Regions from separate parts of the Vreelandella indica genome, predicted to be linked through region 4. Evidence: predicted binding sites of a transcription regulator. Region 4 holds the regulator's gene; each other region holds the start of a gene.

Region 1 (3,104 bases), on a different contig from region 4:
GGTGAAGAAAGCTGACGAAGTGCAGGAAATGAAGTACGTGATCCACAACGTGGCGCACGCGTATGGTAAAACGGCGACCTTTATGCCGAAGCCGCTGGTAGGCGACAACGGTTCTGGTATGCACGTTCACCAGTCGTTCTGGAAAGGTGGTGAGAACCAGTTCGCCGGTGACGAGTACGCTGGCCTGTCTGAAATGGCGCTTTTCTATATCGGCGGCATCATCAAGCACGCCCGTGCCCTAAACGCCTTTACTAACGCTTCTACCAACTCGTACAAGCGTCTGGTACCTGGCTTTGAAGCGCCGGTCATGCTGGCCTACAGTGCCCGTAACCGTTCTGCTTCTATCCGTATTCCTTACACCGCTAGCCCGAAAGGCAAGCGTGTTGAAGCTCGCTTCCCTGATCCGACTGCCAACCCGTACCTGGCATTCTCTGCCATGTTGATGGCCGGTATCGACGGTATCAAGAACAAGATCCATCCTGGCGATGCAATGGATAAAAACCTGTACGACCTGCCGCCAGAAGAAGGCAAGTTAGTACCGACCGTAGCACACAGCCTGGATCAAGCACTGGAAGCCCTCGACGCTGACCGTGCGTTCCTGACCGAAGGTGGCGTGTTCACCGACGAAATGATCGATGCCTACATCGAACTCAAGATGGAAGAAGTGGAGCGTATCCGTATGACGACGCACCCCATCGAGTTTGATATGTACTACAGCTGCTAATCAGCGCTTTTAGCACCTAACTGCTACCATCACCCTAGCGGTGGTAACAGTTGATAAAGACGCAGTTGATCAAAACGCAGTTGATCAAAATAGTATCAAAACCCCGCTTCGGCGGGGTTTTTCGTTATTGAGGGTGTGACAAGTGTGAGGAGCAGTATGGGCAAGCTAACCACGTACACGATCAGCTTCTTGATGGCCGCTTTGCTGGGCATCGGGGCGGCCATCATGTCAGGTGCGGCTTTTGGGCAAACGGTTTTCAGGGTCATTGATGAGCACGGCAACGTTACGTTTACCGATAACCCTGGCCGCGGCGGGGAGGCGTTGGAATTGGCACCGTTGCCAAGCCTGCCGCCTGGGTTAAGCGCAGCTACGGCCAGTGTAGCCACGCCCGCTACTGGGCGCCCACGTGGCAAGCCAGGGCAGCCTTTTATGCCGTATGACCATTTTTCGATTGCACTGCCCCAGCAAGGCGCACGGCTGCCGGAGCGAAGCACCGCGGTGGAAGTGGCTATTGCGCCTCCGCTGCGCGATGACCACCAAGTGCGGCTGATAGTGAATGGAGAGATTAGCCAGACCGCGCTGCACAGTGATGTTTTCTGGTTAACGGGGCTTCCTGCGGGGCAGCACGAGCTTCAAGCAGAGCTACTGGATAGTAGCCAGCGTTTACAGCACCGCACGCCCGCAGTGACGATTACGGTTCCTTAGACCGGGTGGTTAAAATCTCGAATGCACTAAATTGGTGCGGTTGTGGAGGCATTTGGCGCGGTGATTGCGCTAAAACGATCCATCTTCTTTTATTGCTATGCCCGCAAGCCGTGCAACTAGGCATAAATGCATAATTGGCGCGCTTTTTGCAGTTCCCTCATTGATTATCCACCTGTAGGTCTGCAACGGCGATGGAAGACGTAATTTCTCAGGACACCACCATGCATCAGCGTTTGCTTGAACATCTCACCACGGCGGTACTGCTGCTGGACGGCGAGCTGCGTGTGCGCTGGATGAACCCTGCCGCTGAAGCCTTACTAGCGGTTAGCTTAAGCCGCGTTCACGGCATCAGCCTAGATACGCTTCTGGGCGGTGTTGACAGCATCGATGAGGTATTGGCTAAAGCGCGGGATGCGTTTCATCCTTACACCCAGCGAGAAGCGCGTATTACGCCGCTGAACAGTGAGCCGCTGACGGTCGACTACACTGTAACGCCGCTATCGGACGACGAGTTACTGTTAGAAGTGGAGCCGCGGGATCGGTTAATGCAGATCTCGCGTGAAGAGGCGCTGACCACTCGCCAAGAAACCATCAAGATATTGGCCCGTGGGCTTGCTCACGAAGTGAAAAACCCGCTCGGCGGGATTCGTGGTGCTGCACAGCTGTTAGAACGGGATTTAGACGATCCGGCGCTGCGCGAATATACCCATATCATTGTGGAAGAGGTGGATCGGCTGCGCGACTTGGTCGACTCCATGCTGGGCCCTAACCGTGTGCTTAAGCATGAGCCGGTCAATATTCACCGGGTGTTGGAGCGTGTACGCGCGCTGTTAATTGCCGAGCATCCCAGCGTTGTTATTAGCCGCGATTATGACCCCAGTTTGCCCGACCTTTCCGGCGATGAATCTCAAATGATTCAAGCGGTACTCAACGTTGCACGCAACGCCGTGCAAGCCATGAGCGATGCTCAAACCCCTGAACCTACCTTAATATTGCGCACCCGCGCCCGGCGACAGTTTACCCTCGGGGCGGAACGCCACCGCTTAGTCAGTGAAGTCTCGGTGATTGATAACGGCCCAGGCATTCCCGATACGCTGCAGGAAACGCTGTTCTACCCGATGGTGTCAGGACGCGCAGAAGGCAGTGGCCTTGGGTTATCGATCGCCCAGTCGATTTTGCACCAACATCAAGGATTGATCGAATGCGACTCACGACCCGGACATACCGAATTTCGTTTACTGATTCCATTGGTAATAATTTTACCGGAGAAGCGTCATGACTGAGGCTACACGTACCGATGTTGCGCGGGTGGTGATTGTCGATGACGACCGCGCTATCCGCTGGGTGCTGGAGCGCGCCTTGGCGCAGCCCGATCTCGATGTTGAGTGTATTGAGCGTGCAGATACAGCCCTTGCGCGTTTACTGGAAAGCCCTCCCGACGTGCTGGTCACCGACATTCGTATGCCAGGCATCGACGGCCTGGACTTAATGGCGAGAGTACGCGAGGCGCATCCCGATCTACCGGTGATCGTGATGACCGCCCATTCCGACCTAGACAGCGCCGTCGCTTCCTATCAGGGCGGGGCGTTTGAATACCTGCCTAAACCGTTTGACGTTGATGAAGCCCTGGCGCTGGTGCGCCGCGCCGTGGCCCACGCCCGGGAACGCCAACGAC
Region 2 (3,104 bases), on a different contig from region 4:
GGCTGGTCGATGATATCCGCCACATAATGCAGCCTTTCCTCCCAGTCCTCTCTTGTCAGTTGACCACCGAAGCACAAGCGCAGAGCTTCAGGGGGATGGTTGTCGGTACTAAAAGCAGCGCTGGCAACCGCACTAACGCCATGTGAACGTAATTGCACCGCCAGCTCTGAAGGGTTCCAGCCAGAGTGCTTGGGCAGCTTGAGCCATAGGTGGAAAGCACCTTTGGCAGACACGATGCGCTGACGTCCCAGAATCTTCTCGGCTATTTCAAGGCGGGCAATGGCCTCGATACGGATCGCTTTAAGCATGGCATCTGCCGTCCCATCGGTTATCCACTCAGTGACCAGGGCGTCAATCAGCGGGCTGGACATCACCGAGGTGGCTCGAAGCGCCCCAGCGGTTCTCTGCGCCTGTCGCTTGGTGGGGGCGTGTAGAAATCCTGATCGCAAACCGGGGCCAAAACACTTGGCAGTCCCCGTCAGATAGTAAGTGAGCTCAGGGGCCAAGTTAGCAATAGGGACGATCTTCTCTTCGCTGAGCATGGTGTAAGCATCATCTTCAATAATCGGGATGCTATAGCGCAAGGCAACATCGGCCAAAGCTTCACGACGCCCCAAGGGAATAGTCGTCGTCGTGGGGTTTTGGATGGTGGGATTAATGTACAAAACGGCCACTTGACCCTGCTTACAGATATCCTCGAAGGAGCGAACAAGAGGGCCATCGGAGTCACGCTCCAATGAATGCAGGGTCAGCCCGAGCTGGGCCGCAATAGCCTTTAGGCCAGGGTAGACCAGGCTTTCGACACAAATTAGCTGACCTGGGGCTACCAACTGCATCAGTAGCCCAACCAGGCCGCTGTGAATACCGGGGCATATCAAGACCTGTTCCAGTGTCGTGTTGTCCAGCCGCCGATCCAGCCATTGGAGCGCAGCCACACGGTCATGATGGCTGCCACCAAAGGTTTGATAACGCAGCAGTGAGTAAAGATCACGCTGGGCCAACACCGAGATAGCGCTATCGCGTACTCGTTCAATCAACGTCGGTATCGCGGGCTCAATCATTAGGTTCATGGTCATCTCATAACCACTGCTCGGCTTCACTGACACTGCCTTACCTTTAATAAAAGTGCCCGAGCCCGGATGCGAGTCAATCAAGCCTCGCAGCTTAGCTTCGTTATAGGCACGCGCCGCCGTCGTGTAATTGATACTCAAAGCCCCCGCCAGTTCTCTCAGCGGGGGCAGTCGCTCGCGGGGCTGCAGCCGACCACTACCGATATCTTCAGCAATCAATTCAGCGACCAGACGATAAGCTGGCTGGCTGACCTCCTTGTCTAAACGTTTTCGCCAGCGTTCCAGCTCAGATGTATGCATATCTTCCCCGTCGTTAAATAAACATTGTTACCTACCCTTCTTATCGCCCAAAACTTATCACTGATGGACTAAAGATTGCACAAATAAAAAATTGATTGCATATGTACTTAATGGTGCAAAACATACTTTTAGTGCACAAATAAGGTGAAAAACACAGTTTTTTTGAAACATTAGCCTTTTATTATTTTTTTATCCTAAAAATTTGGTCAATTTTTAGGCTTAGAGCGACCTACATGATCGACAATTGATTGGATCAATAATCATATCAATTGGCACGTCGATTGCTCCGTATTGATCGTACCGCTTGTGTAAGCACGGCGGTTAACGACTCTCCCACTCGCATTAAACGGAGCTTAGACATGCCTACAGTGACGCAACCACTCAACAAGAAAGGCGATTTTCTGGTCGACTACGAAGAGAAGGTTTTTGAAGACGTAAAAGCGAAACCAGGCGAAAAAGCCCTGGTAACTTTTCATACGGTTGCCTTTGAGGGGTCGATCGGCTTCGTGAATATGCTGCAGGCAACGCGTTTGCTGCGTAAAGGCTTTGAAACCTCCATCTTACTGTATGGCCCTGGCGTCACTTTGGGTGTCCAGCGTGGCTTCCCGACCCTGGGCGATGAAGCGTTTCCCGGTCACATGAATTTCAACAATCAGTTGACCAAGTTTATGGCCGAGGGAGGCAAGGTCTACGCCTGCCGCTTTGCTCTTCAAGCACTCTATGGTCATGGCGAACCGTCACTCATTGAGGGCATCCGCGCGATCAATCCACTGGATGTGCTTGACCTCAAGCTGCTTCACGTGCGCGACGATGCACTGATCATCGATACCTGGACGGTCTAAGGGGAGCAGCGGTCATGGCACAAGCAAACATGACAGGAACGACCATAGTGCGGGCCGCTGCCGCTCAGCTTTCTCCCGATCTTGAGAGTGTTGGCGGCACGCTGGTCAAGGTACTGGATGCAATCGACGAAGCGGCCAGCAAGGGGGCTGAGCTGATCGTGTTCCCCGAAACCTTCGTTCCCTACTATCCGTACTTTTCATTTGTCTACCCCGCCGTGGCCTGTGGCGCCGAGCACTTACGGCTGTATGAACAGGCCGTGGTGGTACCAGGCCCGATCACTGATGCTGTCGCTGAGCGCGCTCGCACCCTGAGCATCGTCGTCGTGCTTGGCGTTAATGAGCGTGATCATGGCACCCTCTACAATACTCAACTGATCTTTGATAGCGACGGGCGTCTGTTGCTGAAACGCCGAAAGCTCACGCCGACCTACCACGAACGCATGATTTGGGGCCAGGGCGATGCCTCGGGCTTGAAGGTAGTGGATAGCGCCGTGGGCCGTGTTGGCGCCCTGGCCTGCTGGGAGCACTACAATCCGTTGGCACGTTATGCCCTGATGACCCAGCACGAGCAGATCCACTGCAGCCAGTTTCCTGGCTCGCTGGTCGGCCCAGTCTTTGCGGATCAAATTGAGGTAACCATCCGTCATCACGCCCTTGAAGCGGGCTGTTTCGTGGTTAACGCCACCGGCTGGCTAACCGACTCCCAAATCGAATCCATTACCCCCGACACCACGCTACAACGTGCTCTGCGTGATGGCTGTAACACCGCCATTATCTCGCCAGAAGGTAAGCACTTGGCCGAGCCGCTGAGCAAAGGAGAAGGCATCGTTATTGCCGACCTGGATTTCGCCCTGATTACCAAGCGTAAGCGAATGATGGATTCGGTGGGCCA
Region 3 (3,104 bases), on a different contig from region 4:
GCGTTAATGTGTCCTTCCAGCACCACACTAAGGAACCAGGGTACCGATTGGCGAGAAGCTGACCAGTAGGTGCGTTCAACCTGAAGATCAGAGAGCGTTAAATGCAGTGATGCAGAGAGACTAACATCGTGAACACGGCCCTGGGCAACGGGAGCAACACCTGCGCAGCTACCTTCAATTCGGTACTCGATACCGAAGCGTGATCCCAGCTGCTCTAGCGATTGCGGCGTCAGAGTATGCTGTGTTTGGTCTGCAGGCGGGTGAGCAGAGAGTGTTTTCATAGGTCATGGCGCTATCGTTTTCGATGATATGCATCAAATTGGCGCATCAGTACGCAAGACGACTTATCAAAATGAAAAAGTCCGCGCTGGCAGAGGCCATCCCAACGCGGTGTCGGCACCGGTTTGACCTATCTTGGTGCTTACACGCGACTTTTTTACAGGCCGGCTTTCGCAAGAACGCCACTAGCGAACAACGAATGGCCTTTAAAAGGGCTGCTAGACCAGAAAGGTAACATTAGCAGTTAAAATGTCAATGATATTGATTCGTATTTATGGGGTGGGGCGTTTTGAAAGGATACGATAGAGCAAGGTGAGCCATCATGACGGCAGATGTCGGCAATAGGTGACGTCACGCTATTGCCGATAACCGCTAACTAAGTGACTGAGCAGTAAATGGATTTACCGTTGGGTCGGTTTTTTGTCTTCATTGCTGTCACTGTCATCGTCTGGTTCTGGTGTAGGCACTGGCGGTACTTCTGCTTCCACCGGCGTGGTAGTTGGCGCTGTGGAGGCTTCAACGGCTGCTTCAAGGTGGGCGACTTGGCGTTCTAACGCCTCTACCCGTGAGCGCGTACGCTGCAGCACGTCCATCAAAATATCGAAATCTTCCCGCGAGACAAGCTCTAGTCGGTCGAAAGCGCCACGCACGACTTGCTGGACGCCCTTTTGTATATCTTCCGGTGCCTGAGAGGCGTTCTGTAAACGGTCGCCAATCTGCTGTGCCAGTCGGCTGATGCGGTCTTGAGGCGCCATAGCTGCTCTCTCCTTAATCACTCACTAAATGAACATATATAAAAACGGCTTACCCGTAAGGATACGCAACAGTTGGCGAATTCGCATGCGTCGAATGGATTAACTGCTCAGCGGGTGGCTTGCATCGAAATAGAGCAGGCAACATTTGCTTATGCCTTTTTTTGGTGCAATAGCCGTGCTGTGACGGTGAATTTGACGCAATTAAGCGCTTTTAAGGACTCCTTTTGTTTCCTAATTGATTGACTTATAGGCAAAAAAAATCAGCTGGCACAGTATGCGCATTATCGGTTCAGGTGCTTATTCTGGCGGCTGTGCCGCTACCAATCTAGCAGGACTTATCCAGCAAGGGAGATCCGGGATGAAACTCATCACCGCTATCATCAAGCCATTCAAGCTCGACGACGTTCGTGAGGCATTAGCCGACAACGGCGTTCAGGGCATTACGGTCACTGAAGTTAAAGGGTTTGGTCGTCAGAAAGGGCATACCGAGCTGTACCGCGGCGCGGAATATGTCGTCGACTTTCTACCCAAGGTAAAAGTAGAAGTTGCTGTTGACGATGCGCGTTTAGAAAGCGTGTTGGATGCGATCTGTAGCGCTGCCAATAGCGGCAAAATCGGTGACGGCAAGGTGTTTGTTACGCCACTGGAAGACGTGATTCGTATCCGCACCGGTGAACGCGGCGCTGACGCCGTATAACTGGCGCCACGCGAACAGGCTGCAGAGCCGTCTTTTGCGTATAACTTCTCATAAAATAACGGGGAACACCTCATGAATGAGTTAGCTGATTTGAGCTACGCGCTCGATACGTTCTACTTTCTAATTTGCGGCGTGCTGGTGATGTGGATGGCCGCTGGCTTCTCCATGTTAGAAGCGGGCCTGGTACGCTCCAAAAACACCGCTGAAATCCTGACCAAGAACATCGCGCTGTTTGCGATTGCCTGCACCATGTACCTGCTGGTGGGCTACTACATCATGTACTCCAGCAGCGCTGGCGGCTTCTTGCCTAATCTGGGCTTCCTCATTGGCGCCGAAAACAGCGCTGATGCAGTAACCGCCGGTGGCGATGACGCACCTTACTACTCCATGCGTTCTGACTTCTTCTTCCAAGTGGTGTTTGTTGCCACCGCCATGTCGATTGTGTCGGGTGCCGTGGCCGAGCGTATGAAGCTGTGGGCATTCCTGGCCTTTGCAGTGGTGATGACCGCGTTTATCTATCCGGTGTCTGGCTACTGGACGTGGGGCGGCGGTTGGTTGTCCGAAGTCGGTTACTCTGACTACGCTGGCTCAGGCATTGTGCACCTTGCCGGTGCAGCTGCAGCTCTCGCCGGTGTCATCGTGCTAGGCCCACGTAAAGGCAAGTACGGTAAAGATGGCTCTATCCACGCGATTCCCGGTGCCAATATGCCGCTGGCGACACTAGGTACGTTCATTCTGTGGATGGGCTGGTTCGGCTTTAACGGTGGTTCCGAACTTAAACTGGCGGCCGTCGATTCTGCGAATAACGTGGCGCAAGTGTTTGTAAATACTAATGCTGCTGCAGCAGGTGGTGTTATTGCGGCACTAATTTTGGCCAAACTGTGGTTCCGTAAAGCGGACCTTACCATGGCACTGAACGGTGCGCTGGCGGGTCTGGTGGCAATCACTGCTGATCCGCTCTCTCCGACCGCACTGGGCGCCACGATTATCGGCGCGATTGGCGGCATCATCGTTGTCGCTGCCATCGTCACCCTCGATAAAGTGAAACTGGATGATCCGGTGGGTGCGATTTCGGTGCACGGTGTTGTCGGTATCTGGGGCGTGTTGGCCGTGCCGTTGACTAACGAGGGCGCGTCATTCGGTGCGCAGATCATCGGTATCGCGGGTATCTTCGGCTGGGTGTTCCTGGCAAGCCTGGTGGTGTGGTTGATCCTGAAAGCCATCATGGGTATCCGGGTCAGCGAAGAAGAAGAGTATGAAGGCGTTGATATCGCTGAATGTGGTCTCGAAGCCTACCCCGAATTTGGTATTAAGAAATAATTTAATGCCAACTCTTTGAGCTGGTGTGCTCCTTATAGCCTCCCCTAAAGTGG
Region 4 (3,104 bases):
AGCGCGCTTACTTACGTCATCAAGCTGAAGGGCAAGAAGGCCCTACAGAAGGTTGGGCAAGGCGCATTATTTATCATGTCGCTGAACGCCGCGTTGAGCTGATCGACCAAGCCGAATTAACGCAACAAGAAGACACCTTCACCGGCGGTCGCCTTGAATATTTCATTGACCGTGAAGTGATTCAGGCCCGCTCTGACGTTGACGGCAGCGAAACCCAGCGCATACGTATGACGCTTCAGCCTGAACAATAGGGAGCCAAGCCTTGGCAACTACAGACACTGCGCCAATCAAAACCCTATATGCCCACCACTTGGCCAAAAGCTATAAGCGACGCCGAGTCGTTAAAGACATCAATTTAGAGATCTCCCAAGGCAGCATTGTGGGCTTACTGGGCCCTAACGGCGCGGGCAAAACCACCTCGTTTTATATGATTGTGGGGCTGGTGAAATCCGATGCTGGCAAAGTGGGTATCGACGATGTAGATCTAACCCGCGCGCCAATGCATGAACGCGCTGCGGCGGGTATCGGCTACCTTCCGCAAGAAGCGTCTATTTTTCGTAAATTATCGGTTGCCGATAATATTATGGCGATACTCGAAACGCGCAAAGAGCTCAGCCGTCGCGACCGCGAGCAGCGCCTGGAAGCGCTACTTGAAGATTTTCACATTACCCATATTCGCGACAACCTGGGCATGAGCCTTTCAGGCGGTGAACGCAGGCGGGTGGAGATTGCTCGCTCACTGGCGACAGAACCCGCATTCATTCTTCTGGACGAGCCCTTTGCTGGCGTAGACCCCATTTCGGTGGGCGAGATCAAAACCATTATTCGGGCATTAAAGCAGCGCCACATCGGCGTACTGATTACCGACCACAACGTTCGCGAAACCCTGGATATTTGTGATATCGCCTACATCGTGGGCGATGGTCAAATCATCGCCAGCGGCTCTCCAGCCTCGATACTCACTAACCAGAAAGTGAGGGAGGTTTATCTAGGCGCTGATTTCCGCCTCTAGCCTATTTTTCACTTCTAATTAGCGCTCTACAACAACTTTACTACCAATGGCATGCTTATTGCACTTGCACCGGAGACCTACTCACACTAGGGTGGAGCATTCTGATTAACGAGTGGTTCTCAGATGGTCATGAAAGCTTCTCTTCAACTGCGCATGGGCACACAGCTGACCATGACACCTCAGCTGCAGCAGGCCATTGCTCTGTTACAGCTATCAACGCTGGACTTACGTCAAGAAATTCAGCAGGCCCTAGATGCCAACCCCATGCTGGAACAAGAGGATGAATTTGGCGAACAGGCTGCCAGCGAGCCCAAAGAGGAAGAGTGGTCAGAGAGCATTCCCACCGAGCTCTCGGTAGATAGTGATTGGTCTGACACCTACCAAGATATGGGCAGTCACGGTGGCTCCAGCAGCGAAGGACCTGATTTTGAGCGCCAGGCTGCTGGCCAGAGTCTTCATGGGCACTTGCTGTGGCAGCTAGCCATGACTGATTTTGGCGCGCGAGAGCAACTTGTCGCAGAAAGTCTTATCGACGCGTTAGATGCTAATGGCTACTTAACTCAGCCGCTCAACGACATACGTGAAGGGCTTCGCGCCCAAGGTGTCGATGGGCTTAGCCAGCGCGAAGTAGAAACCATTCTGCTTAAGCTTCAGCAATTTGAGCCAACAGGAATATTCGCCCGCGACCTGCGGGAGTGCCTGATGCTGCAGCTGGCCACTCTTCCCGATGATACGCCGTTGCTGGTTCCTGCCCGCCGCTTAGTACGGCAGTTTCTGGAAGCGCTCGGCAAAGATGACATGCGCTTACTAAAACGCCGCCTGGGACTCGATGATGACCAGCTGGCTGATGTCATTCTCCTCATTCGTAGCCTTGATCCACGCCCGGGCAGCGCCTATGGCGATACCGATGATAGTTATGTAACGCCCGACCTGGTCGTACGCCATGACCACGAAGGCTGGCACTTAGAGCTCAATCCTGAGGCATTGCCAAGGCTTCGCATTCAGCCCGACTACGCAAGCTTAATAAAGCGTGCGGATAAAAGTCAGGACAATCAGTTTTTAAAAGAACACCTGCAGGAAGCACGCTGGCTGATCAAGAGCCTCTCTAGCCGCAACGATACGCTACTGCGCGTTGGCCGCGAGATTATCACCCGGCAAATTGGCTTTTTAGAACACGGCGAAGAAGCCATGAAGCCGCTCATATTGGCCGATATCGCCGAGGCCGTGGAAATGCACGAATCGACTATTTCCCGGGTAACCACTCAGAAATTTATTCATACGCCTCGCGGCGTATTTGAACTCAAATACTTTTTCTCAAGCCAAGTCAGCGGCCAGGATGGTGACAGCCATTCAAGCACCGCTATCCGCGCTCGGCTGAAGAAATTGGTTCAAGAGGAGCCGCCAGGCAAGCCGCTTTCTGATAGCCGCTTAGTCACGCTATTAGGGGAGGGGGGAATTCAAGTAGCGCGTCGAACGGTGGCTAAATACCGTGAAGCCATGGGCATTCCCTCCTCTAGCGAGCGACGTCGTTTGCGCTAGCACAAATCAACGTTTTAGGGAAACTCTCGACAAGGGCTTTGCAACGCGGCAAAAAGGGTTACAATCGAAGTACAGTCCGATGGATAAGGAGTACGTCAATGCAAGTTAATATCACTGGTCATCACGTAGAACTGACTGACGCCTTGCGTGACTATGTCAACGAAAAGCTTGAACGTGTAGAGCGCCATTACGACAACATAACCACGGTGCAAGTCACCTTATCTGTGGAGAAAGAGCGCCAGCAGGCCGCCTGTACACTGCACGCAGCAGGTGCTGATTTACATGCGGAAGCCCTAGACAGTGATATGTACGCCGCTATTGACGCATTAGCGGACAAAATTGATCGGCAACTCGTTAAACATAAGGAAAAAGCACAAGCTCGCGCCCAAGGCGCAGGCGTGCGTTAATTCAATGACGTTGGAAACCATACTCCCCCCGGAACGTGTTCTCTTTGACGTACCCGGGGGCAGCAAAAAAAGGGTGCTGGAATTTTTCAGCACCTTTATTGCCCAAAATATCCCCAGTCTGGACAGCCAAGAAGTGTTTAGCCGTT

What was found. Region 4 encodes sigma-54, which starts transcription at its own class of promoters, with help from an activator protein. Its sites were predicted from a motif close to TGGCACNNNNNTTGCTNT; they were not measured.
Region 1: the regulator sigma-54 is predicted to act here: its motif matches at 1,565-1,582, upstream of glnL (nitrogen regulation protein NR(II)).
Region 2: the regulator sigma-54 is predicted to act here: its motif matches at 1,641-1,658, upstream of V8L71_RS09495 (MSMEG_0572/Sll0783 family nitrogen starvation response protein).
Region 3: the regulator sigma-54 is predicted to act here: its motif matches at 1,300-1,317, upstream of V8L71_RS05670 (P-II family nitrogen regulator).

Annotation. Positions count from the first base shown of each region.
Region 1 covers NZ_JBANSO010000004.1:25,782-28,885, reverse strand. Annotated here, with positions in the region: gene glnA (glutamate--ammonia ligase) at 1-724, shown strand, start outside; gene V8L71_RS03655 (DUF4124 domain-containing protein) at 881-1,429, shown strand; gene glnL (nitrogen regulation protein NR(II)) at 1,651-2,712, shown strand; gene ntrC (nitrogen regulation protein NR(I)) at 2,705-3,104, shown strand, end outside.
Region 2 covers NZ_JBANSO010000011.1:48,500-51,603, reverse strand. Annotated here, with positions in the region: gene V8L71_RS09500 (aminotransferase-like domain-containing protein) at 1-1,370, opposite strand, end outside; gene V8L71_RS09495 (MSMEG_0572/Sll0783 family nitrogen starvation response protein) at 1,730-2,212, shown strand; gene V8L71_RS09490 (Nit6803 family nitrilase) at 2,227-3,104, shown strand, end outside.
Region 3 covers NZ_JBANSO010000006.1:72,377-75,480, forward strand. Annotated here, with positions in the region: gene V8L71_RS05660 (helix-turn-helix transcriptional regulator) at 1-281, opposite strand, end outside; gene V8L71_RS05665 (accessory factor UbiK family protein) at 681-1,034, opposite strand; gene V8L71_RS05670 (P-II family nitrogen regulator) at 1,393-1,731, shown strand; gene V8L71_RS05675 (ammonium transporter) at 1,804-3,051, shown strand.
Region 4 covers NZ_JBANSO010000001.1:205,007-208,110, forward strand. Annotated here, with positions in the region: gene lptA (lipopolysaccharide transport periplasmic protein LptA) at 1-251, shown strand, start outside; gene lptB (LPS export ABC transporter ATP-binding protein) at 263-1,012, shown strand; gene V8L71_RS01010 (RNA polymerase factor sigma-54) at 1,136-2,551, shown strand; gene hpf (ribosome hibernation-promoting factor, HPF/YfiA family) at 2,650-2,958, shown strand; gene V8L71_RS01020 (PTS sugar transporter subunit IIA) at 2,963-3,104, shown strand, end outside.